DNA from 3 places in the Streptomyces sp. NPDC001822 genome. Region 1 is predicted to be linked to each of the others. Evidence: riboswitches for the same ligand, from Rfam matches in the RefSeq annotation. Region 1 holds a riboswitch; each other region holds the start of a gene.
What was found. Region 1 has a riboswitch for cobalamin ahead of ACFYY2_RS21495 (cobalamin biosynthesis protein). Riboswitches for the same ligand answer to the same signal wherever they lie in the genome.

Region 1 (10,430 bases):
GACTCACCCCCCGCACCGCTCCACGAAGCGCCGGGCGACACCGGGCTCCGCCGCCCAGTGCGTGTGCAGGTAGCTCGCGTGCACGCCGCCCTGCACGAAGCCCTCGACTCGCCGCTCCGGCTGGAGCAGCCCCCAGGCCGGGTTCTCCCCGGACCCGGGCTCCAGCACCGTCCGGTGGAACTCGTGGCCCCGCATCCGGGTCCCGGCCGCGGTCAGCACGCTGTCGGACACCGCGACCGCCTGCCGGTAGCCGAGCGTCAGCCTCTCGGACATCCGGGCCGAGGCGTCCAGCACCCCGCACATCGGGCGCCCGTCCAGTTCGCGTGCGAGATAGAGCAGGCCCGCGCACTCGGCCGCCACAGGGGCACCGGACGCCGCGAGTGCGGTGACCGCCCGGCGCAGGGGCTCGTTGGCCGACAGCTCCGGCGCGTACATCTCGGGGAAGCCGCCCCCGATGACCAGCCCCGCCGTGCCCGCGGGCAGCTTCTCGTCGTGCAGCGGATCGAAGGCGACGACCTCCGCGCCCGCGGCCGTCAGGAGCTCGGCGTGCTCCGCGTAGGCGAACGTGAACGCCGCCCCGCCCGCGACGGCCACCACCGGGCGGGTGAGCGGCGCCGGGTGCGCCTGCGGCTCCCACGCCTCACCCGGCAGGGCGGGCGCCGTACGGGCCAGCGCCATCAGGGCGTCCAGGTCGCAGCCCTCGCGCACCCGCTCGCCCATGGCCCGTACGGCGTCGAGCGCGTCGGTCCGGCGCTCGGCCACCGGGACGAGCCCCAGGTGGCGGGACGGCGTCGCCACCTGTGGAGCCCGCCGCAGCACTCCGAGCACCGGCAGCCCCGACTCGTCGAGCGCCTCGCGCAGCAGCGCCTCGTGACGGTCGGACGCCACCTTGTTGAGGATCACCCCGCCGATCCGCACCTCCGGGTCCCAGGAGGCGAAACCGTGGACCAGGGCGGCGACGGAGCGGGACTGCGAGGACGCGTCGACGACCAGGACGACGGGAGCCCGCAGGAGTTTGGACACCTGGGCGGTCGAAGCCAGCTCGCCCTGCCCGGACGCCCCGTCGTACAGACCCATCACGCCTTCGACCACGGCCAGGTCGCAGCCGCTCGCCCCATGGGCGAACAGCGGGCCGATCAGATCCGGTCCGCACATGTAGGCGTCGAGGTTGCGACCCGGGCGGCCGGTCGCCAGCGCGTGGTAGCCCGGATCGATGTAGTCGGGCCCCACCTTGTGCGGGGACACGGCGAGGCCGCGCTCCGCGAAGGCGGCCATCAGACCCGTGGCGACCGTGGTCTTGCCGCTGCCCGAGGAGGGCGCGGCTATGACCAGACGAGGAACACTCACCACTCGATGCCTCTCTGGCCCTTCTGGCCGGCGTCCATCGGGTGCTTGACCTTCGACATGTCGGTCACCAGGTCGGCGGCGTCGATCAGCTTCTGCGGGGCGTTGCGCCCGGTGATCACCACGTGCTGCGTCCCCGGGCGGTCGCGCATCACCTCGACGACCTCGTCGGTGTCGATCCAGCCCCAGTGCATCGGGTAGGCGAACTCGTCGAGCACGTAGAGCTTGTACGTCTCGGCGGCCAGGTCGCGCTTGACCTGCTCCCAGCCCTCGCGGGCCTTCTCCTCGTTGTCCAGCTGATTGTCCCGCTGGACCCACGACCAGCCCTCGCCCATCTTGTGCCAGTCGACGCTGCCGCCCTCGCCGCTCGCTCCGAGCACCTTCAGCGCGTTCTCCTCGCCGACCTTCCACTTCGCCGACTTCACGAACTGGAACACCCCGATCGGCCAGCCCTGGTTCCACGCCCGCAGCGCCAGCCCGAAGGCGGCGGTCGACTTCCCCTTGCCGACGCCCGTGTGGACGAACAGCAGCGGACGGTTGCGTCGCTGACGAGTCGTCAGTCCGTCGTCCGGTACCGATACCGGCTGTCCCTGTGGCATTACGCGGCCCTCCCGGCAGCAGTGATGTCCTTGACCAGCCCGGCGATCGAGTCGGCCCGCAGCTCGTCGAGCGTGACCGCGCTGCCTCCCAGATCCCGGGCGAGCTGTGCGGCGAGACCGAGGCGCACGAACCCGGCCTCGCAGTCCACGACGACCGACGCGGTGCCCTCGGAGGCGTGCAGCCGCCCGGCCCGCGCCGCCAGTGCCAGCGGGTCGACGCCGCCGGTCGCCCGGCCGTCCGTCACCACGACGAGCAGCGGCCGCCGCGACGGGTCGCGCAGCCGCTCCACCCGCAGCACGTCGTGCGCCTTCAGCAGCCCGGCCGCCAGCGGGGTGCGCCCGCCGGTGGGCAGCGACTCCAGCCGCGCTGCCGCCGCGTCCACCGACGAGGTCGGCGGCAGCGCCACCTCGGCGTCCCTGCCCCGGAAGGTGACCAGACCGACCTTGTCCCGGCGCTGGTAGGCGTCCAGCAGCAGCGACATCACCGCGCCCTTCACGGCGCCCATCCGCTGCCGGGCCGCCATCGACCCGGAGGCGTCCACGACGAAGAGCACGAGATTGCCCTCCCGGCCCTCCCGTGCCGCCTGCCGCAGATCGTCCCGGCGCACGATCAGCCCGCGCCCCGACCGCCCCCGCGCCCGCTGGTGCGGCGCGGCCGCCTGCACGGTGGCCGCCAGGTGCAGCTTCGTCAGGGCGCCCTCGGGCCGCCGCGACCCGGTGGTGCGCCCGTGCTCGGTACGCGCCCGGGAACGCCGCCCGGCCGCGCCCTCGCCCAGCCCGGGAACGCTCAGCATCTTCGTGCGGAACGGCTCGCCCGACCGCACCGGCCGCTGCTCCCCGCCACCCCCGGCGGGCGCGGGCGCCCTTCCGCCGTCCGCCTCCTCCGGGCCCGTCGCGTCGGAACCGCCACCGTCGGCGTCCCCGCCGTCAGCACCCCCGCCGTCCGGGCCGCCGCCCTGCGGGGGCACGCCGCCGCCGGGTCCGTCCGGGTCCGGGTCGTCGTCGTGCCCGTCCGTGCCGGGGTCCGCGTCCCGGAGCGTGTCGTCCAGTTTGTCCTCGTCCAGGCCCGGCGCGTCGAAGGGATTGCGGCGCCGCCGGTGGGGGAGCGCCAGCAGCGCGGCCTGGCGCACGTCGTCCGCCACGACCTCCTCGCGGCCGGCCCACGCGGCCAGCGCGGTGGCGGTACGGGCCATGACGATGTCCGCCCGCATCCCGTCCACCTCGAACGCCGCGCACGTGGCCGCGATCTGGCGCAGCGCGCCGTCCCCGAGCACCACCCGGGGGAGCAGGGCGCGCGCGGCGGCGATCCGCTCCCGCAGGGCGGTCTCCTCACCCGCCCACCGCGCGGCGAAGCCCGCCGGGTCGTCGTCGTACGCCAGCCGCCTGCGCACGACCTCGACCCGCACGTCCGTCTCGCGCGACGCGGCCACCTCGACGGTGAGCCCGAAGCGGTCCAGCAACTGCGGCCGGAGCTCGCCCTCCTCGGGGTTCATCGTCCCGACCAGCAGGAAACGCGCCGCGTGCCGCACGGACACGCCCTCGCGTTCGACGTACGACGCGCCCATGGCCGCCGCGTCGAGCAGCAGGTCCACCAGGTGGTCGTGCAGGAGGTTGACCTCGTCGACGTACAGGATCCCGCGGTGCGCGTCGGCGAGGAGTCCCGGCTCGAACGCCTTCACGCCCTCGGAGAGGGCCCGTTCGATGTCGAGCGCCCCGACGAGCCGGTCCTCCGACGCGCCGACCGGCAGCTCCACGGTCCGCGCGGGACGCGACACGCCGGTCCCCGCCCCGTGCGGGCCGTCCGGACACGCCGGATCGGGCGCTCCCGGGTCGCACGAGAACCGGCACCCGGCGACCACCGGGACCTCCGGCACGAGCGCGGCGAGCGCGCGCACGGCGGTCGACTTCGCGGTGCCCTTCTCCCCCCGGACGAGCACCCCGCCCACGGCGGGACTGACGGCGTTGAGCAGCAGACCGAGCCGTAGATCGTCCTGCCCGACGATGGCGGTGAAGGGATACGGCGTACTCACAGGGCCTCCTCGGTCACATGTACTTCGGTCCGGGCGTGCGGCGGGGCCGGGGCGTCCCCGGGGGAGTGCGGCCCCGCCGCCGGAGTGCGGGCGGCGACCGGCGCGGGCGCGCCCGGCGGCACGAAGGGCAGTCCTGCCGGAGCCCCCTCCTCGATGAGCCGCCACAACGCGTCCGTGTCCGCGTGCTCCTCGATCAGATCCCCCAGCCGGTCGAGCTGTTCCTCCCGCAGCGCCGCGAAACTCGTGTCCGGGGCCGCGGTGAACCGCCGTCCGGCCGCCCGGGCGACCTCGCCGAGGAACGCGCGTCTGAAGGCGTCGCTCTCCAGCGAGCCGTGCCAGTGCGTCCCCCACACCGCGCCCACCCGGCAGCCGTCCAGGAACGGCTCGCCGCCGCGCACGTCGGCGACCCCGTGATGGATCTCGTACCCCTCGACGGGCTCACCCAGTGCCGACCCGGCCGGCCGGTCCAGCACCTTCTCCCGGCCGAAGCGGACCCGTACCGGCAGCAGCCCCAGCCCGTCCACCACACCGGCCCGCGACTCCACGTCGTCCTCGATGCGCTCGCCCAGCACCTGGAAACCGCCGCAGATCCCCAGCACGGGCCGCCCCTCGGCGGCCCGCCGCTTCAGGGCGTCCGCCAGCCCGCGCTCGCGCAGCCACGCCAGCGCCCTCACGGTGCCCCGAGTGCCGGGCACGATCACGAGGTCCGCGTCGGCCAGTTCCTCCGCGCGGTCCACGAACCGCACCACCACACCGGGCTCGGCCGCCAGCGCGTCCACGTCGGTGAAGTTCGACATCAGCGGTACGGCGCACACCGCGACCCGCAGCACGTCCTCGCCGTGCGGCGGCGCCACGACCGACTCGCGCACGGTGCCGCGCATCGAGACCCGCAGGCCGTCCTCCTCGTCGATGCCCAGCCCGTGGGCGTACGGCAGCACGCCGAAGGTCCGCCGCCCCGTGAGCCCGTGCAGCATGTCGAGGCCGGGCTCCAGCAGCGACACGTCACCGCGGAACTTGTTCACGAGGTAACCGGCGACCAGCGACTGGTCCTCGGCGCTCAGGAGCGCCGTCGTACCGAAGAACGAGGCGAACACGCCTCCCCGGTCGATGTCCCCGACCACCACCACCGGGAAGCGCGCGGCCCGCGCGATGCCCATGTTGACGATGTCCGTGCGCCGCAGGTTGATCTCGGCGGGGCTGCCCGCCCCCTCGCAGATCACGGCGTCGTAGGTGCTCCGCAGCTGCTCCAGGCAGTCCACGACGGTGCCCAGCAGGGCTTCCTGCCGACCGCCGTGGTAGCCGCGGGCGCTCATCTCGCCGACCGGCCTGCCCATCAGGACCACCTGGCTGGAGCGGTCGCCGCCCGGCTTCAGCAGCACCGGGTTCATCAGGGCCGACGGCTCCACCCGGGCGGCCTGCGCCTGCATCGCCTGGGCGCGGCCGATCTCCGCACCCTCCCGGGTGACGAAGGAGTTCAGCGACATGTTCTGCGCCTTGAACGGTGCGACCTTCACCCCCCGGCGCACCAGCCACCGGCAGATCCCCGCCGTGACGACGCTCTTGCCCGCGTCCGAGGTGGTGCCCGCGACCAGCAGTCCGCCGCTCATACGCCCCTCCGTCCCATGGCCGCCCGCGCCGCCGCACACACGCCGAGGGCCAGCACACTCACCCGGCGCGACAGCCGCACCGCACGTTCGATGTCGGTGACCCGCACCTCGCGGCCGGCCTCCCCGTTGAGCACCGGCCGGTGCTCGACCCGCCCGCCGTAGGCGAGGGTTCCGCCCAGGCGTACGCCGAGCGCCCCCGCGAACGCGGCCTCCACCGGGCCCGCGTTGGGGCTCGGGTGCCTGCCCGCGTCCGAGCGCCAGGCACGGACGGCCTCGCGCGGACGGCCCCCGGCGGCCACCGCGAGCGCGGCGGTGAGCCGGGCCCCGGGCCAGCCCGCGAGGTCGTCGAGCCGGGCCGACGCCCAGCCGTAGCGCCGGTAGCGGGGCGACTTGTGCCCCACCATGGCGTCGAGGGTGTTCACGGCCCGGAAACCGATCAGTCCGGGCACCCCGCCGAGCGCGCCCCACACCAGGGCCCCCACGACGGCGTCGGAGGTGTTCTCGGCGACGGACTCGACGACCGCCCGGGCGATCTGCGGCCCGTCGAGCGCCTGCGGGTCGCGGCCGCACAGATGCGGCAGCCGCTCCCGGGCGAGCTCGATGTCCCCGGCCTCCAGTGCTCCGCCGATGGCCCGGGCCTCACGGCCCAGCGACGTGCCCCCGACGACGGACCAGGTGGCGGCGGCGGTCAGTGCCACGGCGGCCGCGGGACGGTTCCGCACGGCGCGGGCCGCCAGCCCGGCGGCGGCCGTGGCACCGCCCGCGCAGACGAGCGTGTGCAGGGCCCCCCAGCCCCGGTGGTCGCGCCACAGGCGGTGCTCGGCGCCCGCGGCGGCCCGCCCGAAGGCGGCCACCGGGTGGCCGCGCCGGGGGTCACCGAGCAGCAGGTCGCCGATCAGCCCCGCGGCGGCGCCGTACGCGAAGATGCGGTCGGCTCGCACGGATCAGAGGTCCGTCGCGCCTCGGAGGGACGTCGTCACGGGTGGTGCGGGCAGGGACGCACGGCGGCCGGGCATGGCAGATGTCCTCACTCAGGGTCCGCGCCCTGGTTCGACGTGACCGGCGACGAGAGTCTCCTGGCTTCCGGATCCGCGGGTCCTCCGGCCTTCCAGCCCGCGGTGGCGGGCCGTGACTTCCGTGTGGAGGACTGCTCCCCGGTGACAGTGGCGGGACCGCGCCGGATTCGCACCGGCTTCCTCTTCTGCCGCCGTAAATGGCTCCGGCAGTCCACCACGCCCCGTGAAGGCCCGTCAACCTGCTGTTGACCTGCGAGGCTTCAGTGTGGCCGGACGCACACCGGGCCGGACACACACACGGTGTGTCCGGCCCGGAGGGGTGCCCGAGGGGGTCAGGCGACGATCAGGTAGATCCCGTACGCGACCGCCGCCGCGCACACGGCGAAGCAGGCGTACGCGCCGGTGCGCGCCAGGGCGTGGGAACCGCCGCCGCCCTGGCCCGTCCGCACCTGCTTGGCCAGGCCGGTGATGCCGAGGGTGAAGAGGCCGACGAGCGCGACGGTGACCACGAGGCTGATCCCGAAGACGGAGGCGAGAGCCGCCCAGTCGATTTTCATGCGGATGCGTCCTTACACCGTGGCCGGCCGGGCCGGGTCGGCCTGGGTGTCCGGGGCGGGGATGGTGGTCTTGAGTTCCGGGACGGGCACACCCGCGGGCGGCGGGGTGACGGCCGCGATGGCCGTCGTGACGACACCGGCGGGCTCCTCGGCGGCCTCGTCGGCCGCGTTGACGTTGGTGTGGTCGACCGGCTTGCGCCGCGAGAGCATCCAGATCGCGCCGGAACCCGCGACCAGCAGGGCGGCCGTCACGGCGACTCCCCAGGAGCCCTGCTTGGTCAGCAGCTCGGCGCCCGCGCCGACCACACCGGCGGCCGGCAGGGTCAGGCCCCAGGCGACGAACATCCGGGTGGCGGTGGACCAGCGGACCACACCCCCCTTGCGTCCGAGCCCCGCACCCATGACCGCACCGGAGACGGACTGCGTGGTGGAGAGGGAGAACCCGAGGTGCGAGGAGGCCAGGATGACCGTGGCCGCGCTGGTCTGGGCGGCGAAGCCCTGCGGCGGCCGGAGCTGGGTGAGTCCGCTGCCCATGGTGCGGATGATGCGCCAGCCGCCGAGGTAGGTGCCCAGGGCGATGGCGATACCGGCCGCGGTGATGACCCAGACCGGGGGGTTCGAACCGGGGGCGAGGACGCCGCCGGTGACCAGGGCCAGGGTGATGATGCCCATGGTCTTCTGCGCGTCGTTGGTGCCGTGGGCGAGCGAGACCAGACCGGCGGAGGCGATCTGCCCGGCCCGGTATCCCTTGGCGGTCGACTTCAGCTGTGCCTCGTCGGTGATCTTCCGGTTGAGGCGGTACGTCAGCTTCGTCGCCAGCAGCGCGGCGATACCGGCGACGAGCGGCGCGGCGACCGCGGGCAGCAGGACCTTCGTGACGACGGTGCCGCCGTTGATCGAGGACCAGCCGGCCGACGTCACCGCGGCGCCGATGAGGCCGCCGAAGAGTGCGTGGGAGGAACTGGAGGGCAGGCCGACCAGCCAGGTCAGCAGATTCCACAGGATGGCGCCGACGAGCGCGGCGAAGATGACCTCGGTTCTGAGGCCGTCCTCGCTGACGATCCCGCCGGAGATCGTCTTGGCGACCTCCACCGAGAGGAACGCGCCGACGAGGTTGAGAACGGCGGACATGGCCACCGCTGTCTTGGGCTTGAGGGCGCCGGTCGAGATGGTCGTGGCCATCGCGTTGGCGGTGTCGTGGAAACCGTTCGTGAAATCGAACACGAGAGCTGTCACGATCACAATCGCGAGCAGCAGCGTGATGTGTTCCATTTACCCAGGCAATCGTTCGACGTCATTGGCACGTGGAACGTAAGCAACCTTGGTGAACGGAAGGTGAACTGGGCAGGGCGGCGTGGTGACCCCAAGCGTGCGCGGCGGTTCCGCTTGTGTGCGTGCGAGGCGGGCCGAGCGGCCGTCGCCGTTGCGGCGCCCGGCCTCCGGCCGGTTCGGATGATCCCGTAACGCCCGGTTTGCCCCGTAGAGGAGACATCGGTCACGCGCACCCCGCGGGTCCTAGGATCTGCGCATGAACGACGGCCATCAGGACGCGATCGGACAGGCATGGGGCGGCGTCGTCGCGACGGCGCGCAGGACGGCGGCCGAGGGGCTGGTCGTCGGCACCTCGGGCAACGTGTCGGCGCGGGTCGGCGACATCGTCCTGGTCACCCCCAGCGGAGTGCCCTACGACCGGCTGGGACCGGGGGACGCGGTCGGCGTCGACCTCGCGGGACGCCAGGTCCTCGGGGACCTCGTCCCGACCAGCGAACTCCCCCTGCACCTCGCCGTGTACCGCGAGACCGCCGCGGCCGCCGTCGTCCACACCCACGCCGTGCACGCGACCGCGGTCTCCACGCTCGTGACCGAGGTGCCGCTCGTCCACTACGCCGCGGCCATGCTCGGCGGCCCGGTCCGCACGGCCCCCTACGCGCGCTACGGCACGCCGGAACTGGCCGGTCACATGCTGGAGGCCCTGCGTGACCGTACGGGCTGCCTGCTGCGCAACCACGGGACCGTGACGTACGGGGACACCCTGGACCAGGCCTACGACCGCACCGCCCAGCTCGAATGGATGTGCAGGCTCTGGCTCACCGCGAGCTCCGTGCCCGGCCGCCGCCCGAGCCTGCTCACCCCCGCCCAGCTGGACGACGTGCGCACCGCCCTGGAGGGATACGGCCAGCCGGGCTGACCCCGGACCGCGCACCGTACGGACGCCGCCCACTGGCAGCACTCCCCGAGGCCCGGGAGACTGAAGCCGTGCGCCCGGCAACAGCAGCGGCAGCGGCCGCCACCACGATCCTCGGAGTCGGCGCGGCAGCGGTCGCCGCCGGCCGGTACGCGAGCGACACCGCCCTCGGGGCCCCGTCGCAGCCGCGTCCGTTCCCCGCCGACCGCCGGATGACCGTGCACGCCACGGCGGCCGGGCAGGTGACACTGACCCGGTCCTTCGCGGCGCTGCGTCCCGGTGTCTACGGCCTGACCGCACGCGACGTCCACGCGGTCGTGGGCCCGGTCGTCGGCCAGACGGCCGACGGCTCGGCGGACACCGTCGTACGGCGGCTCGAACGTGTGAACCTCGGCAGCCTGAAACCGGGCGCCCGGGTCCGCCTCACCCCCGAGATCCACCGCGGTGATCCGCTCGCCGCCCTCGGCCTCGCCTTCAAGGAGGTCGAGGTCCCCGGAGAGCTCGGCGCCCTGCCGGCCTGGTTCGTCCCCGGCGCCCGCGACACCTGGGTCATCACGGTCCACGGCCTCGGCACCACGCGGGAGCACCCGCTGAACGTCCTGGGCTTCCTCCACGCCCAGCAGCTGCCCGTGCTCGACCTCGCCTACCGGGGCGACCCCGGGGCCCCACGCTCCCCCGACGGCCTCGGGCACCTCGGCGAATCCGAGTGGCGCGACCTCGACGCCGCCATCCGCTACGCCGTGCGCTACGGGGCCGAGAGCGTCATCCTGCACGGCTGGTCCTCGGGCGCCTCGATGGCCCTGCACGCGGCCGTCAACTCCGCCCTCCGCGACCGGATCCGCGGCCTCGTGCTCGACTCCCCGGTGCTGGACTGGCGGACCACCCTGCGCGCCCTCGCGACCTCCCGGGGCGTCCCCGCCGCGCTGCTGCCGCTCGCCGTCCGGGCGGCCCAGGGCCAGACCGGCCTCCGCGGGGCCCCGCTGCTGCACACCTCGGTGCCCTCCGCCCTGCACTGCCCGGCCCTCGTCGTGCACGGCCCCGACGACACCCTCGCGCCCTGGCGGCCGTCGCGGGAGCTCGCCGCCCGCCGCC
Region 2 (10,430 bases), on a different contig from region 1:
GGTGGCGGCCTGTTCGGTGGCCGCGACGGCGTGGCTGGCCGTGCAGACGACATCCGGTGCCATCGAGCAGGAACAGGGGCGTAACCTCGCGGCGGACACCCGGGTCCTGGACACCCTGCTCGCCTACGCCGCCGAGCACCCTGGCTGGCAAGGGGTGGGGCCCACCGTCGAGGCACTGGCCGACGAGTCCGACCGGCGGATCACCCTCACGACCCAGAGCCGGGCGGTGATCGCCGACTCGGCCGGCTCCACCCCGGCCCCGCCGCCACTGCCGCCCCAGGCGTCGGCGGTCGTGGACCCGCTGTCCGTCGCCGCGGTGACGCCCGGGTCCGAAGCGGGGTCGGTGACGGTCGCGGCACCCGGAGCGGACGGGGCACCGCGCTCCACGAGCGACCGCGTCGACCCGCGCGCCGTCGGCCCGTTCCGGCTGCCCGAGGCCGAGCGTGCGTCGCTGAAGCGCGCCGCCGAGTCGGCGGTGCTGTGCCTCGGCCGTTCCGGGATCGCCTCCGACGTCGTGGAGGGACCGAGCGGGCGCCCCCGCATAGCCGTGGTGGGCAACGACCCCGACCGCACGCGGAGCACCCGGTGTTCCATGGACGCGCTGGACCGCCCCACGGCCACCGAGCGCAAGGCGCTCACCGGGCTCAACGAACTCGTCGACGCCTGCCTGGACCGGCAGGGGCGCGACGCGGTGCGGCTGGACCTCGACCTCTCCTGGAGCACGGCAGGGGAATCGCGCACCGCCGCCTACCGTGAGCCGACTCCCATGCCCGCCCCCGGCGCTCCCCGCGAGCCGGTTCCGACAGCCGCACCGGCCGGGAGCGTTGACGCGGAAGGACTGCGGCCGGCCCAGCGGGCCACCGCTCGGCCCCAGCCGGCCGCGACGCCCGTGCCCGGCCCGGTGCCCCCTCCCGACAGCGAGAACGACCGCGACATCGCCTCCTGCGTCGCCCTCGCGCGTCAGGAGCAGCTCAGTTCTTACGTGGCGTCCCCGGCCCTGCTGTTCATCACCGACCCCGGCGGCGGTGCGGTCCCCGGCTTCGAGCTGTCCTCGGCGAACACGGCGAAGATCATCGGCGTGGCCGCACTGGTTCTCGCCCTCACGGTCGGGGCCTCGGTCCTCGCCGGCGCCCGGCTCGTGCGGCCGCTCCACGCGCTCACCGGCGCCGCGCAGCGGATGCGCGACGGGGAGGACCCACCGCACGTGGTCGTCGCCGCCGACAACGAGATCGGCCGCCTGGCGGCCGCCTTCAACGACATGTCGGCGCACCGCGCCCGCTCGGAGGAACAGCGCAAGGCGATGGTGAGCGACGTCGCGCACGAACTGCGCACCCCGCTGAGCAACATCCGCGGGTGGCTGGAGGGGGCGCAGGACGGCATCGCCGACCCCGACGCGGGCTTCGTCTCCTCGCTCCTGGAGGAGGCCGTGCAACTGCAGCACATCATCGACGACCTCCAGGACCTGGCGGCGGCCGACGCCGGAGCCCTGCGGCTGCACCCGGAGCCGGTGCGGATCGACGAACTGCTCGCCCACGTCGTGGCCGCCCACCAGGCACCGGCCGAGGCCGCCGGTGTCGCCCTGGACGTGGATCCGCACGCCCCGCGCGCACCCGTCCCCGAGCTCGTCGCCGACCCGGTGAGACTGCGTCAGGCGATCGGCAACCTGGTGACCAACGCCGTGCGGCACACGCCGGCGGGCGGTCGGGTGACCCTGAGGGCGTACGCGGACGGGGCCGGGAAGGCGGGCCAGGACGTGGTGGTCGAAGTCGCCGACACCGGCACGGGTATCGCGCCGCAGGCCCTGCCCCACGTCTTCGACCGGTTCTGGCGCGCCGAGAAGTCGCGCAACCGCCGCACGGGCGGCAGCGGCCTGGGACTGGCGATCGTCCGCAAACTCGTCGAGGCCCACGGAGGGACCGCCGAGGCGGCCAGCACCGTCGGAGAGGGCTCCGTCTTCACCCTCCGCTTCCCTGCCGCGGGCCCTGATCCGATGAACACAGCGGTCTGACAGCTTCCTCACAACTCCCCTCCACTCTGAGGTCACGCTCGGCCGCCCGGCGCGCACACGTGCACGGGCCCCACAGAACGCCGAGCCGGAATCGGAGTCCTTCATGTCCCTTCGTCCCATCGTCCGCACCACCGTCCTCACCGCCGTGGTCGCCGGCGCCGTGCTGCTCCCGTCGGCGGCGGCCCTGGCCGACGGCACCCCCACCCCGGTGCCCGCCGAGCCCGCCCCCGCCTCGGCGGCGCCCGCGGAGCGCACCGCCACTCCGGAGCCCAGCCGGGCGAGCCGTCCCGCGAGGCCGACCGCGGCACCCGCACCGGCGGGCCGGCTGCCCCGCGGCGGCGTCGACGCGGGGGAGCGCCCCGCCCAGGACGCCGCCGGCACGGCGCTGTACGGCACGGCGGCGGGCACGGTCCTGCTCGCGGGCGCCGGCGTCCTCGTCGTACGCCGACGGACCGCCGCTCAGCGCAACGGCTGATCCCGCACGGTGGCGCCGCTCTCCCGGGAGCGGCGCCACCCGCCGTACGTCCCCCCGCTCGTCCAGCGCACCGGAGTACTCATGCCTCCCTTCACCCCGCACCCGTCGCGGCGGACCGCCGTGGCCGCGGCCGTCTTCCTGCTGCTCGCCCCTGTCACCGCCTGCGGCGCGGCTGACGCACCGGAGTCGTCCGTGAGCGCGGTCGCCCACGATTCCCCCAAGCCGCAGTCGCCGAAGGCCCCGGCACCGTCACGGCTGACCGTGCCGTCGCTCGGGATAGACAGCGACCTGCTGAGACTGGGGCTGAACGAGGACGGCACGGTGGAGGTCCCGCCGGCCGAGAAGGGCATGACGGCAGGCTGGTACGCGGGCGGGGCCGTTCCCGGCGAGCCGGGCGCCGCCGTGCTCATCGGCCACAACGACACACGGTTCGGCAGGGCGGTCTTCCACGACCTGCACCGGATAGGCCGGGGCGCGGACATCGCCGTGTCCGACGTGGGGGGCAGGCAGACGCACTTCAGGGTCACCGGCACGCAGACCGTCAGCAAGAAGGCGTTCCCCACCGACAAGGTCTACGGACCGACGGACGAACGTGTCCTCCGTCTGATCACCTGCGACGGGGCCTTCGACGCCGACGGGCACCCCGTGGACAACCTCATCGTGTACGCCTCCCTGCGCTGAGGGCGTCTCCCCGGCACCTCCGGGTCCGCCGCCCGTGCGGCGCACCCGCTGCGGGCCGCCGTTGACGGACGGTCGTCCCGGCGGCGGCTCGCGGCGCCCGGTGGCCGGACGGCCCGCCGGGCAGGTGCGCAGGGCTGTGAATTCCGGTGACTCCTTCTCAGGTCCGTCGGCGCCCGTCGACGCTCGTGGCCGACCGGTGGAGGTCCCTCACGGGCACGGACACAACTCTTGACGGGTACACGCATACAAGCCAAGAATGATCGCGCAGTGCGATCTGACAACGTTGTCTACGGCTGGAGAGGCGTTCTCCCCATGAGATGGACCCACTTGACACGCGGTGCGGGGACGGCGGCCGCCACGGCCGCGCTCCTCGGCGCCGCCCTCGCCGCGCCCGCCGCGGCGGACGCGGGGGCGCACACCGAGCGCGGCCGGCTGACCGATCTCGTCAACGCGTTCATCGGAACCGAGAACGAGGGCAACACCTATCCCGGCGCCGCGGTGCCCTTCGGCATGGTGCAGTTCTCGCCCGACACCGGCCACAACACCGGCTACGACTACTCGGAGAACCACATCAGGGGCTTCTCCACCGTGCACATCTCGGGCGTGGGCTGCGGGCTCGGCGGAGACCTCCCGGTCCTCCCGACGACCGGCGACATCACGTCCACGGACAACGCCTCCTACGCCGCCGAGTTCAGTCACGACGACGAGAAGGCGAGCCCCGGCACCTACACCGTCGGTCTGAAGACCGGGATCAGGGCCGAACTCAGCGCCACCGAGCGCACCGGCGTGCAGCGCTACACCTTCCCCGCCACCGACAAGGCCAACGTCCTCGTCAACGCGGGCCAGTCGCTGCACAGGACGCTGAACACCGAGGTCGAGATCCTGGACAGCCGCACCGTGCGCACCGCCATCACCGGCAGCGGCTTCTGCCAGGACACCAAGCCGTACACGGTCTACACGATCACCCGCTTCGACCGGCCCTTCACCACCTCGGGCACATGGAAGGGCGACAAGGTCACCGAGGGCTCGAAGACCTCGACGGCCGGCGGCGAGCGCAACGGTGCCTACCTGCGCTTCGACACCACCAAGGACCGCACCGTCGAGGCGACCACGGCGATCTCGTACGTCGACGCGAAGGGGGCGGCCCTCAACCTCCGTGCCGAGGGCGGCCGTTCGTACGACCAGGTCGCGCACGCCGCGCAGGCCGCGTGGGAGGACAGGCTCGGCCAGGTCAGGGCACAGGGTGGCGGCGAGACCCTCCGCCGGACCTTCTACTCGTCCCTCTACCGCGCGTTCCTCGCACCGAACATCGGCAGCGACGTCGACGGCCGCTACACCGGCTGGGACCAGAAGACCCACCGGGCCAAGGGCTTCACCTACTACCAGAACTGGTCGCTCTGGGACACCTACCGCACCCAGGCCCAGCTGCTGTCGCTCCTCGCGCCGAGCGAGTCCCGCGACATGGCGATCTCCGTCATCAAGATCGACGAGGACAGCGGCTGGCTGCCCAAGTGGGGCTACGGCACGGTCGAGACGAACATCATGACGGGCGACCCCGTGACCCCGTTCCTCACCAACGCCTACCAGCAGGGCCTGCTCAAGGGCTACGAGGAGCAGGCGTACCGGGCGCTGAAGAAGAACGCCGACGGAGTACCCGCGGCCGGATCCGCCCCCGTCGGCCGCGAGGCCAACAAGGAGTACCTCGCCAACGGCTTCGCCCCCTACATCAAGGGCCGCCCGCACGCGAAGCCCGGCGACTCCGACTACGACCACGGCGCGTCCGCGACCCTGGAGTACGCCCTGTCCGACGCGATGCTCGGGCAGATGGCGAAGAAGCTCGGCCATGAGGACGACGCCGCGCGCTACACGGAGCGCGCCCAGAACTACCGGAAGATCTTCGACAGTTCGACCGGCTTCTTCCGGGCCCGTGACGTGAACGGCGACTTCACCGGACCCGTCGACCCGGCCCAGAGCGAGGGCTTCCACGAGGGCACGTCCTGGCAGTACCAGTGGCTCGTGCCCCAGGACCTGCCCGGCATGGTCTCCCTGATCGGCGGCACGCAGGCGGCCAACGAGCGCCTCGACTCGTTCTTCGCGTACGACCGGCTGCTGGAGGACCCGGCGAAGACCGCCCGCGAGGTGTGGGTCAACGGGCCGTACGACTACTACAACGCGGACAAGTACAACCCGCAGAACGAGCCCGACCTGATCGCCCCGTACACCTACCTCTCCACCGGTCAGCCGTCCAAGACGACCGACGTGGTGCACGCGGCGCTCACCCTGTTCACCGACGCCCCGACGGGCATGACCGGGAACGACGACCTCGGGACGATGTCGGCGTGGAACGTCCTGTCCTCGATCGGGATCTTCCCGGTTCAGCCGGGCACGGACACCTGGGGTCTCTCCACTCCCGTCTTCGAGCGGGTGGACCTCACCCTCGACCGCCGCTACTACCCCCGGGGCCGTCTGACGGTGAGGGCCCCCGGCACCTCCGACTCGGCGCGCTACATCCGGTCGGCCCGGACCGACGGGGCGGCGTACGGGAAGACCTACCTGACCACCGAGGACATCCGCGGCACTCGCGAGCTGTCCTTCGAGGTCGGCACGGCTCCCTCCGACTGGGGCACATCGGCGGACGCGGCGCCGCCCGCCCTCGACTGACCGCCGCGACGGACGGGACCCGCCCCTCGGCCGAGGGGCGGGTCCCGTCCGCGCTTCACCCTCCCGCGGGCCCGCCAGGGTCCGGAGGGCCGGACAGGAACGTCACCTGCGGCGCGCCCGTCAGGGGGTGGACGGCGACCTCGCCGGTCACGCCGTACACCTCGGCCAGCAGCACCGGTGTCAGCACGTCGGCCGGCGCGCCGGAGGCGACGACCTCCCCGTCGTCCAGCACGTACAGGCGGTCGCAGTAGCGCGCCGCGAGGTTGAGGTCGTGCAGAGCGACCAGGACGGTGGCCGGCAGCCGCCGCAGGGCGCCGAGGACCGACAACTGGTGCCGGATGTCGAGGTGGTTCGTCGGCTCGTCCATGACCAGCAGCGCGGGCTCCTGGGCGAGCGCCCGTGCGATCAGGACGCGCTGGCGCTCTCCACCCGACAGGCGGTCAAAGGGGCGCTCCGTCAGTTCGGTGATGTCCACGGCGGCGAGGGCCGACGCGATGAGTCCGGCGTCCTCGGCGGTGTCCCCCGCGAGCAGCCGCTTGTGCGGGGTACGCCCCATGGCGACCACCTCGCGCACCGTGAGGTCGAACTCGGCCGCCGACTCCTGCGTCACCGCCGCAACCGTGCGGGCCAGTCGTCGCACCGGCAGCGACCAGGCGTCCTCCCCGTCGACCCGGACCTCGCCCGTCGCGGGGCGCAGGACACGGTAGACGGCGCGCAGCAGGCTGGACTTGCCGCTACCGTTGGGTCCCACCAGGCCGATCACCTCACCGGGGCGCGCGGTCAACGAGACGTCCCTGACCAGGCGACGGGCCCCCGCGGTGAGCGTGACCCCGTCGATGACGAGTGCGGTCGCGGTCATGCCACTCCTTCGCCGGTGCCGCGCCGTGCGTCGCGGCGCATGAGCCAGAGGAAGAACGGTCCGCCGCACAGGGCGGTGAGCACCCCCACCGGTATCTCCATGGGCGCGGCCACCACGCGTGCGGCGATGTCCGCCCAGACGAGGAAGACCGCCCCGCCGAGCGCGGCGGTGGGCAGCACGCGGCGGTGGTCACCGCCGACGAACAGACGCACGATGTGGGGCAGCATCAGGCCGACGAAGCCGATGGGCCCCGACGCGGCGACCAGCACACCCGTGACCAGGGACAGCAGCACGAACATGCGGGAGCGGAAGCGGGCCACGTCCAGCCCCATGGTGGTGGCGGCCTCCTCGCCCGCCAGCAGCAGGTTCAGATTGCGGGCCTGCACGAAGAGGACGCCGATGCCCAGCAGCAGTGCCGAGGCGGGCAGCCAGAGCGTCGCCCAGTCGACGCCGCCGAGGCCGCCGAGTGTCCACGCGAGCACCGCGCGGGCCTCGTTCCCGCGGTCCGTGGTCAGCAGGAGCAGATCCAGGACCGCGGTGAGCACCGCCGCGATCGCCACACCGGACAGCACGAGGCGCACGGAGCTGATGCGGCCCCCCGTGCGAGCGGTTGCGTACACGAGCAGCAGGGCGCCCAGCGCGCCGGCGAAGGCGGCGGCCGACAGCGAGACCGGGCCGAACAGCGTCACCCCGAACACGATCACGCTCACGGCACCCAGGGACGCCCCCGACGAGACCCCCAACAGGTAGGGCTCGGCGAGCGGGTTGCGTACGAGCGCCTGCATGGCGGTACCCACCACCGCCAGCCCGGCACCGGTCACCGCCCCGAGCAGGACACGCGGCGCGCGCACGTCCAGCACGATGGTCTCCCGTGCCGGGGACCAGTCCGGTGGTGACCGGTCTACGCCGACGGCGTGCGCGACGATGCCCCACACCTGCCCGGGCGGCACGTGCACCGAACCGATCGCCAGGCCCGCGGTGACGGAGACGAGCAGCAGCGCCGTCAGCACGAGCAGGGTGACGGCCGGTGTGCCCCGGCCCGTTCCCGGCCCGCCGGGCGACTGCCGCCCCTCGTCCCGCCTGCCGGACTCCTCCAGTGCGGGAGCGGTCACCGGAAGCTCGCGGGGTGCAGCCCGCGGGCGAGATCGCCGACCGCGTAGGCCGACCGGATCCCGACCAGGGTCGCGGTCAGCGGCAGGACGACGAACCGCTTGTTCCTGATCGCCGGCACGTCGGCGAGCGCGGGCCGGGAGAGGAGGTACTCCTTCTTCTGCTCGACGCTCCCGGAACCCGCGTAGTCGTAGATGGCGATGACCTCCGGCCTGCGGTCCACGACCTGTTCCCAGGACACGTCCCCGAAGACGTCGTCCAGGTCGCCGAAGACGTTCCTGCCGCCGGCCAGCCGGATCAGCTCGGTGCCGAGGCTCTTGCCGCCGGCGGTGAAGGCCGACTTGTCGCCGCTGTCGTATACAAAGACCGGCACGTCCGCCTCGTCCGCGACGGCGGATGCGGCCCGGCCCACACGGCCCTTCAGGTCCGCCACGAGTGAGTCGGCGCGGCCGGACACACCGAAGATCGTGCCGATGGTGCGGATCTCGTCGTAGGTGTCCTCCATCGTCACGCGCTTCTCACCGCAGTACTCACGGTTGAGATAGGTGTCGATCCCCGCGTCGGCGAAGGCTTTGCGGGAGCGGCCCTCCTTCTCGCCGAACGCGCTGCCGTACCCCCCGTAGACGAAGTCGGGCTCCGCATCCAGGACCGTCTCGAACGACGGCTCCTTCGCGGCCAGTTCCGGGACGGACTCGTACGCCTTCCTCAGATCCGGCAGCACGGACGAGTCGGGGTAGGCGGTCCCGACCATGCGGTCGGCGAGGCCCAGGGCGAGCATCAGCTCCGCGGGGTGCTGGTGAATGGTGACGACCCGGGCCGGAGGCCTGGTGTACGTCGTCCTCACCCCGCAGTTGTCGATGGTGACGGGGAATCCCGCGGGCGACGAGGCCGCGGCCCGGGGGTCTGCGTCCGGGCCGCCGGACGAGCCGCAGCCCGCGGTCAGCGCGACCGCGGACAGGGCGAGTACGCCGGCCGCCAGACGCAGGGCGCCGCGTCCGCGGGCCGTGAGTGCCGGGGGGAAAAGGGGCATGCCAGTGAACACGTGAAGCCTCCTGGGGAGTCCGCGCTCCTCGGATCGGGCCCGCGACAGGCCAGTGTCCTGACTCCCGGGCCGACGCTCCCCGCTCCGCCGCGCGGCGGCATGCGGAGGGGCTGCGCTTCCCGGTCACAGTGGCGGGACCGTGCCGGACTCACACCGGCTTCCTGTCTCCCGTCGCGGCGATGACCAGGTGATCCTACGTTCTGCCGCGGCGCGCTCGAACGGGCACCCGTCCGCACGCGCAGGGAGACGGTTCGCCGACCGGCACCCCACCGCCCCGGCGCGGTCCGGCACCGGTGCGGGGGTTGCCCGCCACGCCCTCGGGCACCGGATGCCATGATGGTTCCCGACAGGGCGACGGCGGTCCGAGGAAGCCGGTGCGAATCCGGCGCGGTCCCGCCACTGTGATCGGCGAGCGGATCCCGGTACGTCCACCGCCCCTCGGGGCGGGAAGGACGGGACGAGCCACGACCCGAGAGCCAGGAGACTCACGCGGTCGCCTCCTCGACGTACCCCGGGGCGGATCTCCCCGGAGAGAGGGTGGTTCGGCGTGTCCGAGAACCCGGCCGAAGAGGTATTCGGCAGCACGGTGGCATCAGCGGTGACAGGGCAGGTGCCCTGCCGGATCGTCGTGTGCCGGGACTGCTGCTGCGGCAGCCCCAAGGTGAGCGGGGACCACGCGGCGCAGACCGCGCGTCTGCGCGCCGCGGCACCGGTGCGGGTCTCCGAATGCCTCGACGTGTGCGATCAGGCCAACGTCGTCGTCGTGCAGCCCTCCGCCGCCGGCAGGGCGGCCGGAGCCCGGCCGGTCTGGCTGGGGCTGGTCAACGACCCGGACGCGACCGAGGACATAGCCGCCTGGGTGCGCGCCGGCGGCCCGGGCGTGGCGACCCGCCCGGGGATCCTCGACCTGTACGCGTTCGAACCCCCTCGGCGCCGTGCGACCAGCTGAGCCGGTGACAGCGGGCCCGCCCGACGCGGCACGGGCACCGGGCGGGGCCGTGGCGGCCGCTCTGGCCGACGTGGCGACGCTCGGGGGCTTCTTCGCGCTGCGCACGGACGCGCCCGACGAAGGCTGGCACCCCGTCCAGCATTCCTACGACCGCGGATTCGCCGACCTGTCCACGGCCGTGACCGACCGGTACCGCACCACGGATCAGCGCGTCGGCGTGTCCATCGCCCAGCTCGGCCACGCGGCACGCCTCTGGTCGCCCGTGCTCGCGTGCACCCTGCTCCACGGCATCGTGCCCGACCTCGACGCCCTGCGCAGGCAGGACACCGCCTCTGCACTCGGACTCCCGGCGCCCGCCGGGTGGTACGCCGACCGCCTTCCGGACGGTGAACTCGCCGTCGGCGCACAGGTCATGGACCATCTGAGCCGGCTGGAGGCGGGACTGGCCGTCAGGATCGCGCCACGCCTGCTGGACGGCAACGCCGCCTCCGCACTGATGGGTTCGGCCGGTGTCCTGCTGGCCGCCCGTCCGGAGACCAGGGTCCCGCTGACCCGTCTGGTCACCCGACTGCTCGGCACGGGGCGGCTGGTGGGCACCGGCTCGGTCACCGGGCCCGGCCTGGCCTTCCGCCGGCGAAGCTGCTG
Region 3 (10,430 bases), on a different contig from region 1:
CATCTACAAGGACTTCATCAAGCCGGACGCGACCCCGGCGCAGGAGACCAAGGTCTCCAAGCTGGTCTCGCTGCTGGTCAAGGTGGGCGCGCTCGCCTTCGTCCTCACCATGGACAAGACGGTCGCGATCAACTTCCAGCTGCTCGGCGGGATCTGGATCCTCCAGACCATGCCGGCGCTGGTGGGCGGCCTGTTCACCCGGTGGTTCCACCGCTGGGCCCTGATCGCCGGCTGGGCCGTCGGCATGATCTACGGCACGGTGGCCGCGTACGGTGTCGCCAGCCCGACCCAGAAGCACTTCGGCGGCTCCTCGAAGGAGATCCCCGGCATCGGCGAGATCGGCTACATCGGTCTCACCGCGTTCGTGCTGAACGTCCTCGTCGTCGTCGTGCTGACCTTCGTCCTGAACGCGCTGAAGGCCCCGGCGGGTATCGACGAGACCTCGCCGTCCGACTACACCGCGGACGTCGGCGAGCCCGGCGTCAAGGTCACGCTCCCGCCGGCCACGGTGGGTGCGCCGGGAGGCGAGCCCGAGCCCCTGGAACGCCTGTAGCCCGTGACGTCGTCGGTCCCGGCGGGTCCGCCCCGCCGGGACCGACGCGTGTGCGGGGTGCTCGCTCCGGCGAAGACCTCACGGGAGTACGTGCGCGGGACGGGTGTCTGCGGCAGACTCCGCGCATGGACGTTTCGATCAGGCCGGTCCGCGCCGCCGAGCACGAGGCCCTGGGCGAGATCACCACCCGGGCCTACCTCGACGACGGGCTGCTGGACTTCGCCGCGGCCGATCAGTACGCCGAACAGCTCCGCGCCGTCGGACGGCGCGCCGCGGAGGCGCTCGTGCTGGCGGCGGTGGGCTCCGACGGCGGCGTGCTGGGAGGTGTCACCTATGTCACCCCGGGCAGCCCGTGGACCGACATCGCCGCAGAGGACGAGGCCGAACTCCGGATGCTGGCCGTCTCCCGTGAAGCGCGGGGACGTGGTGCCGGCGAGGCGCTCGTCCGGGCCTGCGTCGAGCGGGCACGCGCCACCGAGAGGCTCTCCGGGGTGGTCCTGTCGACCCAGCCGGCCATGGAGTCCGCCCACCGCGTCTACCGGCGCCTCGGCTTCGCGCGGACCCCGGAACGCGACTGGAGCCCTCTCCCCGGGTTCACCCTGCTGACGTTCCGTCTGGCCTTTTGACCCATCACGACACTACATGTGGGGGCTGCCTCAATCGGCAGCCCCCACATGTATGCTCGACCTCGCTGTCGCCGCAGGGGAATCCGGTGTGAATCCGGAACTGTCCCGCAACGGTGTGATCGGTGTGCATTCGCGCACCGCGGAGTCCGAGGACCTGCCGACGGTGCGTCCGGCTCGACCGAACCGGACGCCGAGACGTCCGGGTCCCGCGGAGGGCCGGTGGACGCCGTGCGCGCCGTGCTCCCTCCCCGGGTGCGACCGTGCCCGGCTGCCCCGCTCCCGCAGGCCCCGAGCCGAGCGAGGGATAGCCCCAGTGACCATCGCGCCCGCAGACCCGGTTTCAGCCGCGGAATCCGAGAGCCTCACGACCGACGCGCCCGGGACCGCACTGTTGCGGACCCTGACCGGTCTGACCGCCGATCTGCCCGACACCGACCCCGGACGGGTCGCGGCCGCCGCGCTGCGCGGCCGGAGCGCGCGGGCGGACGAGGCCGAGCTGCGCTCGCTGGCCACCGAGGCCGCCGCGGGCCTGATCTCGGAGGACCCGGCCTACTCCCGGCTCGCCGCCCGGCTGCTCACCCTCGCGATCGCGGAGGAGGCGGCGGGCGAGGGGGCGGTCTCCTTCTCCTCGTCGGTCGCCGTGGGGCACCGCGAGGGCCTGATCGCCGACCGTACGGCCGAGTTCGTCACGCTGCACGCGGCCGCCCTGGACGCGCTGGTGGAGCGCTCGCTCGCCGACGGGGCGGACGACCGCTTCGGCTACTTCGGCCTGCGCACGCTGCACAGCCGCTATCTGCTGCGCCACCCGCTCACCCGGCAGGTCATCGAGACCCCGCAGCACTTCATGCTGCGCGTGGCCGCCGGGCTCGCCGAGGACACCTCGCAGCGTGCCCTGGACGAGGTGGCCGCCCTGTACGGCCTGATGAGCCGCCTCGACTACCTGCCGTCCTCGCCGACCCTCTTCAACTCCGGCACCCGGCACCCGCAGATGTCCTCCTGCTATCTGCTGGACTCGCCGCTGGACGAGCTCGACTCGATCTACGACCGCTATCACCAGGTGGCCCGCCTCTCGAAGCACGCGGGCGGCATCGGCCTCTCGTACTCCCGTGTCCGCGCCCGGGGTTCGCTGATCCGCGGCACGAACGGCCACTCCAACGGCATCGTGCCGTTCCTCAAGACCCTGGACGCCTCGGTCGCCGCGGTCAACCAGGGCGGCCGGCGCAAGGGCGCCGCCGCCGTCTACCTGGAGACCTGGCACGCCGACATCGAGGAGTTCCTGGAGCTGCGCGACAACACCGGCGAGGACCAGCGGCGTACGCACAACCTCAACCTCGCGCACTGGATCCCGGACGAGTTCATGCGCCGCGTCGACGCCGACACCGAGTGGTCGCTGTTCTCCCCGGCGGACGTGCCCGAGCTGGTCGACCTGTGGGGCGACGAGTTCGACGCGGCCTACCGCGCGGCCGAGGCCAAGGGCCTGGCCCGCAAGTCGATGCCCGCGCGTGAGCTGTACGGCCGCATGATGCGCACCCTCGCGCAGACCGGTCAGGGCTGGATGACCTTCAAGGACGCGTCCAACCGCACGGCCAACCAGACCGCCGAGCCGGGCCGGGTCGTGCACTCCTCGAACCTCTGCACCGAGATCCTGGAGGTCACCGACGACGGCGAGACGGCCGTCTGCAACCTGGGTTCGGTCAACCTGGGCGCGTTCGTGGCCGACGGCGGCATCGACTGGGAGCGGCTGGACGCCACCGTGCGCACCGCCGTGACGTTCCTGGACCGGGTCGTCGACATCAACTTCTACCCGACCGAGCAGGCCGGCCGGTCCAACGCCCGCTGGCGGCCGGTGGGCCTCGGCGCGATGGGCCTCCAGGACGTCTTCTTCCGGCTGCGGCTGCCCTTCGACTCCCCCGAGGCCCGCGCCCTGTCCACGAAGATCTCCGAGCGGATCATGCTGGCCGCGTACGAGGCGTCCTGCGACCTGGCCGAGCGGTCGGGTCCGCTGCCCGCCTGGTCCGAGACGCGCGCCGCGCGGGGTGTGCTGCACCCCGACCACTACGACACCGAGCTCAGCTGGCCGGAGCGCTGGGACGCGCTGCGCGCCCGGGTCGCGAAGACCGGGATGCGCAACTCGCTGCTGCTGGCCATCGCGCCGACGGCGACGATCGCCTCGATCGCGGGCGTGTACGAGTGCATCGAGCCGCAGGTCTCGAACCTCTTCAAGCGCGAGACGCTCAGCGGTGAGTTCCTCCAGGTCAACGGCTACCTGGTGGACGAGCTGAAGCGGCTCGGCGTGTGGGACGCCCGGACCCGTGAGGCGCTGCGCGAGGCGAGCGGTTCCGTGCAGGGCTTCGCGTGGATCCCCGAGGACGTCCGGGCGCTGTACCGCACGGCGTGGGAGATCCCGCAGCGCGGCCTGATCGACATGGCGGCGGCCCGTACGCCGTTCCTCGACCAGAGCCAGTCGCTCAACCTGTTCCTGGAGACGCCGACGATCGGCAAGCTCTCCTCGATGTACGCGTACGCCTGGAAGCAGGGGCTGAAGACGACGTACTACCTGCGCTCGCGCCCGGCGACCCGGATCGCGCGCGCGGCGTCCGGGCAGGCCGCGGCCGCCGCCCCCATTCCCGTACAGCAGGCGTCGTCTCCCGACGCGGACGCGATCGCCTGCTCCCTCGAAAACCCCGAGTCCTGCGAGGCCTGCCAGTAATGACCACGTCCGAGAGCAAGAACCTCCTCGACCCGGGCTTCGAGCTGACCCTGCGCCCCATGCGCTACCCGGACTTCTACGAGCGCTACCGGGACGCGATCAAGAACACCTGGACGGTCGAGGAGGTGGACCTCCACTCCGACGTCGCCGACCTCGCCAAGCTCTCGCCCGGCGAGCAGCACATGATCGGCCGGCTGGTGGCGTTCTTCGCGACGGGTGACTCGATCGTCTCGAACAACCTCGTGCTGACGCTGTACAAGCACATCAACTCGCCCGAGGCGCGCCTCTACCTGTCGCGCCAGCTGTTCGAGGAGGCCGTGCACGTCCAGTTCTATCTGACGCTGCTCGACACCTACCTGCCCGATCCCGAGGACCGTGCGGCGGCGTTCGACGCGGTCGAGGAGATCCCCTCGATCCGCGAGAAGGCGCAGTTCTGCTTCCGGTGGATGGACTCGGTCGAGAAGATCGATCGGCTGGAGACGAAGGCGGACCGCCGCCGCTTCCTGCTGAACCTGATCTGCTTCGCCGCGTGCATCGAGGGGCTGTTCTTCTACGGCGCCTTCGCGTACGTCTACTGGTTCCGCTCGCGCGGTCTGCTGCACGGTCTCGCCACGGGCACCAACTGGGTGTTCCGTGACGAGACGATGCACATGAACTTCGCCTTCGAGGTCGTGGACACCGTCCGCAAGGAGGAGCCGGACCTCTTCGACGACGAGCTCCAGCAGCAGGTCACCGACATGCTGCGGGAAGCGGTGGACGCGGAGCTGCAGTTCGGCCGTGACCTGTGCGGCGAGGGCCTGCCCGGCATGAACACCGATTCGATGCGCCAGTACCTGGAGTGCGTCGCCGACCAGCGGCTCACCCGGCTCGGCTTCCCGCCGCTCTACGGTTCGGAGAACCCGTTCTCCTTCATGGAGCTGCAGGGTGTGCAGGAGCTGACGAACTTCTTCGAGCGCAGGCCGTCCGCCTACCAGGTGGCGGTGGAGGGGTCCGTCGGCTTCGACGACGACTTCTAGACCCTGGCCCACGACCTGAGGTGGGGGCGCCGCGTGGCCGTGACCGGCCGTGCGGCGCCTCGCCTTTGCGGGGGTGCCGTCCGCCGCCGCAGATCCGCCTCCCGCAGTTCGGCGTCGATCCGCCGCTCCCGCGCGAGGCCGGCGAGGGCGGGCAGCAGGACGAGGGCGACGAGGGCCGCGGTGACCAGGAAGCTCAGGAATGTGTTCATGGCTCCACTGTCGTGCCCGCGACGAGATTGGGGCAGTGGCAGGACTGTCATGCACCCACGAATTACTGACACAATGACGCCATGCTGAAGAATGTGGCCGTCCTGCTGCTCGACGAGGTCCACCCCTTCGAACTCGGCGTCCTGTGCGAGGTGTTCGGGCTCGACCGCTCGGACGAGGGCCTGCCGGTGACCGACTTCGCGGTCGTCTCCGCGGAGGGCCCGGTCCTGCGGACCCACGCCGGATTCACCATCAGCACACCCCACGGGCTGGAGCGGCTGGAGGAGGCCGACCTCGTCGCCGTGCCCGCGGGCAGCCACTTCACGGCGCGGGAGTATCCGGAGGAGGTCCTCGACGCCCTGCGCCGGGCCGTCGCGCGCGGCGCGCGGGTGCTGAGCGTCTGCTCCGGCGCGTACGTCCTCGGTGCCGCCGGGCTGTTGAACGGCCGCCGGTGCACCACCCACTGGCGCCACGCCGACGAACTGGCCCGGCGCTTCCCGGAGGCACGCGTCGAGCCGGACGTGCTGTACGTCGACGACGGCGCGGTCATCACGTCGGCGGGCACCGCCGCGGGGATCGACGCCGCCCTGCACCTGGTCCGCCAGGCGCACGGTCCCGCCGTGGCGAACGCCATCGCCCGGCGCATGGTGGTCCCCCCGCACCGGGACGGCGGCCAGGCGCAGTACATCAAGCGGCCGTTGCCCCGGACCCGGTGCGACACGGTCGGCGAGACGCTCGCCTGGATGGAGCGCCATCTCGACCAGGAGATGACCGTGGAGCAGCTGGCGGCACAGACGCACATGTCGCCCCGGACCTTCGCGCGGCGCTTCCAGCAGGAGACGGGCACCACTCCGTACCGCTGGCTGCTCAGGCAGCGCGTGCTGCTGGCGCAGCACCTGCTGGAGACGTCGGACGAGACGATGGACACGATCGCGGGACACACGGGTTTCGGGAACGCGGCCGCCCTGCGCCACCAGTTCGTGCGCTCGCTGGGCACGACGCCGAACGCCTACCGCCGCACGTTCCGGGGGCCGGGCGGTCTGACCGAGGCGGCCTGACCGGCGGCCCCCGGAGCGCGCCGTCAGATGCCGCAGCCGGAGGCGGACCAGAAGTGGCTGGGCCCCTGGTTCACGTGGATGTGGTCGCTGTGGCCGGCGTAGCCCGGACCGAGGATCCCGTTGAAGCCGTGGTTGCGGGCCTGCTTCGCGATGGTGCACAGCGAGTGCGGCCCCGATCCCAGGTCGACCGCGTCGCCGTAGAGGTGGCGGCTGTTCGTCGCTCCGCCGACCGCCGCGTTGCAGGAGGTGGAGCGGAAGCCGCTGGTGACCCGGATGGACTGGTCGCCGAGCGCGTGCCGCAGCGCCTCCAGCTTCCACATGCTGCTCAGGGCGTTCGCCTTGGCCGTGCCGGCCGCCACGGCCCCGCCGGCCCAGGTGCTGTTGCAGGTGTTGAGCTCGGGGTAGGTGAAGTGGATCGGCGTGCAGTCGTCGTCCTGCAGCGCGTAGAGCTTGGACTGCGTGGCCGGGCCCGCGATCCCGTCCGCGGCGAGGCCGTAGGCGGACTGGAAGCGCTTGACGGCGGCGGTGGTGGCCGGACCGTACGAACCGTCGACGGCCAGCACGGCGTTGTATCCCGGGTAGCCGGACACCCTGATCTGGAGCTGGGTGACGTCGTTGCCGGTGGCGCCCGGCGACAGGGTGCGGGTCCAGGTGTAACAGCCGTCGGCCTGCGCGGTGCCCGCGGTGACGACGGCCCCGCCTACAGCGAAAGCCATGGTCATGACAAGGCCGAGCAGGAGATGTGCGGTACGTCTGAGCATCGGGGTCTCCCTGCGCGATGAGGTGGACGGGTGAGCGTACCGGTGAGCCTGTCGGACGGGTCGACGCGCGTCAACCACGCCCGGCGGAAGGCCGGTCGAAGGAAATCCGTGCGCTGACGCGCCACGGCCCACGGCGCGCCGAAGGGGCCCCGCCGGCGGCGGGGCCCCTTCGCCACAATGGCCGGGATCAGTCGTTGGGGACGACCTCGTAGCGGGGTTCGCCCTCCGCCATCTGCTTCAGCGCGTCTTTGCGGTCCCGCTTCGAGAGCCGGTCGATGTAGAGGTAGCCGTTGAGGTGGTCCGTCTCGTGCTGGAGGCAGCGCGCGAAGTACCCGCTGCCGCGCACCTTGATCGCGTTGCCCTGGGCGTCCTGACCGCGCACCACCGCGTAGTCGGGACGCGCGAGCGCCGCGTAGGCCGTCGGCACCGAGAGGCAGCCCTCGTTGGAGTCGTCGAGGTTGCGCTGCTCGGGAGCCAGGTCCTCCAGGACCGGGTTGCAGATCACGCCGACGTGCCGGACGTTGTCGTCGTCCATGCAGTCGTAGACGAAGACCTTGCGGTCCACTCCGATCTGGTTGGCGGCCAGGCCCACGCCCTGGGCGGTCCGCTGGCTCGCGAACATGTCGTCGATCAGCCGCGCGAGCTCGTCGTCGAACTCCGTGACGTCCTTGCACTCCTTGTGCAGAACCGGGTTGCCCACGACCGTGATCGGACGGGACGTGCCGCGCTCGCGGTACGCCGCCTCACGCGCCTCGCAGTCCTCTGTGTCCACGAGGAATCCCTCGTCGTCCACACCGGTCCGCTGGTCCGTCTCCTGCTGCGACATGTCCGCCGTAAGCCTTCCTGCAAGCCTGAAACCCGTGAGTACCGCACCGCGATCGGTGCGCGTACAGCCTACGGGCACTGCTCAGCAGACTTCCTCCAGATCACGCCACTCACGGCTGTCCGGGCTGTCCGCCACCCAGCCGTCCAGCAGTCCGCGCACCAGCGCGGCGGGCGCCGCTATCCCGCACTCACGCTCCGGAACCCACAGGTCACCGGCGGTCCGGTGCCCCAGCGGGCCCGGATGCCCCGGCTCACTGTGGTCATGCGGATCGAGGTGCTCGCCGTCGCCCTCGTCACTCTCCATCCGGCTCTCGGAACAGGCACGGCAGAGCAGCCGCACGGAGGACGACCAGTCCTCGGCGGCGAAGCCGGCGTCCGAGGCCAGCTGCTCCAGCGCGTCCCGGTCCGCCTCGGTGGCGGCTTCCAGCAGCACCACCCAGGTGGGGACGGGCGAGGGCGCCCAGAGCTCGATCTCGTCGAAGACGGGGTAGGACGGCCCGGCGGCGGTGACCCGCTCGCCGTTCGGCACACCGTCGTGCAGGACGACCTCGCCCCAGCGCCGCCCCGAGGAGGGCAGCGGGATCGACAGCACTTCCATCCGCGCCGGATCCAGCCGACGGCCCCAGACGACCTCGGCCTCGCCCTCGGGCGAGAGCCGCACGGCCGCGCTGCCCAGCTCCATGCCCGTGGGTTCGCTGTTGGCCGCGGCGTTGTACTGGCCGCTGCCGGGCACCTTGAGCCCGTACGCCTGCCAGGCACGGCGCGCCAGCGGCCAGTCCTGGAGCGCGGTGGCGGCGATCCCGACGTTCCACCAGTCCGGGGCGCCGGACTCCCGGTCCAGCAGGGCGACGGCCCGCAGTCCCGCGGCCCTCGCCTGCTCCCAGTCGTGCCGGAACTTGTGCAGCAGTGCGAGATTGAACCAGGACTCCGAAAGCCAGGGCTCCAGGTCCGCCGCACGCGTCAGCAGCGCCCCCGCGTCCTCGTACCGGCCGTCGCCGATCAGCGTGAACGCGCGGTCCGTGGCCTGCCGCCAAGAGGCGGACGGCCGATGCCGTACCTTCCCGAAGATCCTCACGATTCCCGCCTGTCCCGACTGGACACCCTCGTTTGCCGCTCTCTTCGCATCCAACCATGCCGGGCCGGACGCTCGCTCATTACCCGTGGGTTACCCGGTCCGCACCGGCACGGGACCGCCTCGCGCCAGGACCCTGGCCAGCGCTTCGACCACCTGTGGCTGGTAGTCGCGGCCGGTGCCGAGCCTGAGCTGCTCCAGCGCCCGCAGGGACCCCTTGCCGCCTTCCCCGCACAGGTCGTCGTACGCGTTGACCGTACGGACGATTCTGGCGGCAGTCTGCTGTTCCCGGTACGGATCCGCCTGCCGCTCCACCACCACGGCCACCGCGGGGTCCACCCCGGTCTGCCGCACGACGGCCCCGCCCAGCAGGGCGATACGGCGCTGCTCGTCCGCGGGGAGGGCCGCGGTGGCCCCGTGCGGCACCGGATCGACGAGCGAGAGCTGGCCGATGTCGTGCATGAGCGCCGCGTACTCCAGGACGGTCAGCTCGGGGCCGCCGAGCCCGAGCTCCCGCCCCACGGCCGTCGAGAGGTCGGCCACCCTGCGGGCGTGGCCGTGCGGGGTGTAGCCGGCGATCTCGGTGGACCGGGCCAGCGACGCGATGGTCTGCCGGTAGGTCGTGCGGACGGCGGCGTAGCGGCGGAACGACACCTGGGTGAGCAGCAGCGGGACGCAGAGGACGGGCAGCGCCCACAGACCCGCGGCGGCGACCCCGAGGGCCATGACCGCACCGGTCGCGCACACCGCCGGGCCGATGCCGCTGAGCGCGCGCAGCTCGTCGCGGAGCCGGGGCCCGTACGGACGGTCGGTGCCGGCCGTGAGCGCCGCGAGGACGGCGTCGCACAGGGCGGTGAGCACCAGCAGCAGGAGCAGGAGGACGGCGACGTACGGCCCCTCGCCGAGCCAGCGGTCGCTCAGGCCCGAATGATGCAGCGGCTGGAAGCACACGGCGGCGAAGGCGGCCGCCAGGACGCGGCGGGCCGCCTGGTCGGGCCCGGGGCCGCTGCCCCGGGCCAGGTGGGGCACGGAGGCGAGGAGCTGGGCCGCGACGACGACGGTGACGACCTGGAGGGCGTCGTGCGTCGTCGCCTGCCCGCCGCTCCGGCCGAGCAGGGCGTAGGCGAGGGCGCCGGCGGCTCCCAGGGGCGCGGGCTCGCGCTCACCGGGCAGGGCGCCCCAGCGGGCCAGTTCACCCACGGTGATCAGCAGGCCGAAGGCGAGGGCGTGGCCGGGCTGGGCGACGCCGTTCCACAGGGTGTGGGCGAGGGCGGCGGCGGCGAGGGCGGCGGCCGCCGCGCGGACCACGAGGGCGGCGCGCTGGGTCCCGTGTGCGGGTGTCACAGGGGCCGCCCCGGCCGGCCGGGTGCTCCGGAGGCCGGCGGCCGCTCCCCGGGACGCTGCTGCCGCGGCAGGCCCGCGGGCTCCTCCTCCGACGTGACGGTGTTGGCCGCCGCGGACCAGCCGTGGCGGTCGAGGGCGCGGGCGAGGGCGCGCACCATCAGGGGGTCGAACTGGCTCCCGGCACAGCGTCGGAGCTCCTCGACCGCGGCGGGGACCGGCCGTCCGCGCCGGTAGGAGCGGGTCGAGGTCATCGCGTCG

Region 2: another riboswitch for cobalamin. It lies ahead of ACFYY2_RS01840 (ABC transporter substrate-binding protein); the one in region 1 lies ahead of ACFYY2_RS21495 (cobalamin biosynthesis protein).
Region 3: another riboswitch for cobalamin. It lies ahead of ACFYY2_RS18225 (ribonucleoside-diphosphate reductase subunit alpha); the one in region 1 lies ahead of ACFYY2_RS21495 (cobalamin biosynthesis protein).

What each region holds. Positions count from the first base shown of each region.
Region 1 is NZ_JBIATW010000009.1:52,435-62,864, reverse strand. Features, by position in the region: gene ACFYY2_RS21515 (cobyrinate a,c-diamide synthase) at 4-1,350, opposite strand; gene cobO (cob(I)yrinic acid a,c-diamide adenosyltransferase) at 1,344-1,943, opposite strand; gene ACFYY2_RS21505 (putative cobaltochelatase) at 1,943-3,973, opposite strand; gene ACFYY2_RS21500 (cobyric acid synthase) at 3,970-5,580, opposite strand; gene ACFYY2_RS21495 (cobalamin biosynthesis protein) at 5,577-6,521, opposite strand; cobalamin riboswitch at 6,629-6,824, opposite strand; gene ACFYY2_RS21490 (hypothetical protein) at 6,929-7,153, opposite strand; gene ACFYY2_RS21485 (anion permease) at 7,166-8,425, opposite strand; gene ACFYY2_RS21480 (class II aldolase/adducin family protein) at 8,682-9,341, shown strand; gene ACFYY2_RS21475 (alpha/beta hydrolase) at 9,410-10,430, shown strand, end outside.
Region 2 is NZ_JBIATW010000001.1:394,126-404,555, forward strand. Features, by position in the region: gene ACFYY2_RS01810 (ATP-binding protein) at 1-2,008, shown strand, start outside; gene ACFYY2_RS01815 (hypothetical protein) at 2,112-2,483, shown strand; gene ACFYY2_RS01820 (class F sortase) at 2,565-3,164, shown strand; gene ACFYY2_RS01825 (GH92 family glycosyl hydrolase) at 3,477-5,825, shown strand; gene ACFYY2_RS01830 (ABC transporter ATP-binding protein) at 5,881-6,684, opposite strand; gene ACFYY2_RS01835 (FecCD family ABC transporter permease) at 6,681-7,796, opposite strand; gene ACFYY2_RS01840 (ABC transporter substrate-binding protein) at 7,793-8,824, opposite strand; cobalamin riboswitch at 8,866-9,039, opposite strand; cobalamin riboswitch at 9,201-9,323, shown strand; gene ACFYY2_RS01845 ((2Fe-2S) ferredoxin domain-containing protein) at 9,447-9,785, shown strand; gene ACFYY2_RS01850 ((2Fe-2S)-binding protein) at 9,772-10,430, shown strand, end outside.
Region 3 is NZ_JBIATW010000007.1:102,927-113,356, reverse strand. Features, by position in the region: gene mctP (monocarboxylate uptake permease MctP) at 1-553, shown strand, start outside; gene ACFYY2_RS18230 (GNAT family N-acetyltransferase) at 679-1,179, shown strand; cobalamin riboswitch at 1,215-1,356, shown strand; gene ACFYY2_RS18225 (ribonucleoside-diphosphate reductase subunit alpha) at 1,493-3,889, shown strand; gene ACFYY2_RS18220 (ribonucleotide-diphosphate reductase subunit beta) at 3,889-4,905, shown strand; gene ACFYY2_RS18215 (hypothetical protein) at 4,902-5,114, opposite strand; gene ACFYY2_RS18210 (GlxA family transcriptional regulator) at 5,196-6,170, shown strand; gene ACFYY2_RS18205 (D-Ala-D-Ala carboxypeptidase family metallohydrolase) at 6,194-6,931, opposite strand; gene def (peptide deformylase) at 7,119-7,757, opposite strand; gene ACFYY2_RS18195 (tetratricopeptide repeat protein) at 7,839-8,831, opposite strand; gene ACFYY2_RS18190 (HD-GYP domain-containing protein) at 8,922-10,172, opposite strand; gene ACFYY2_RS18185 (HD-GYP domain-containing protein) at 10,169-10,430, opposite strand, start outside.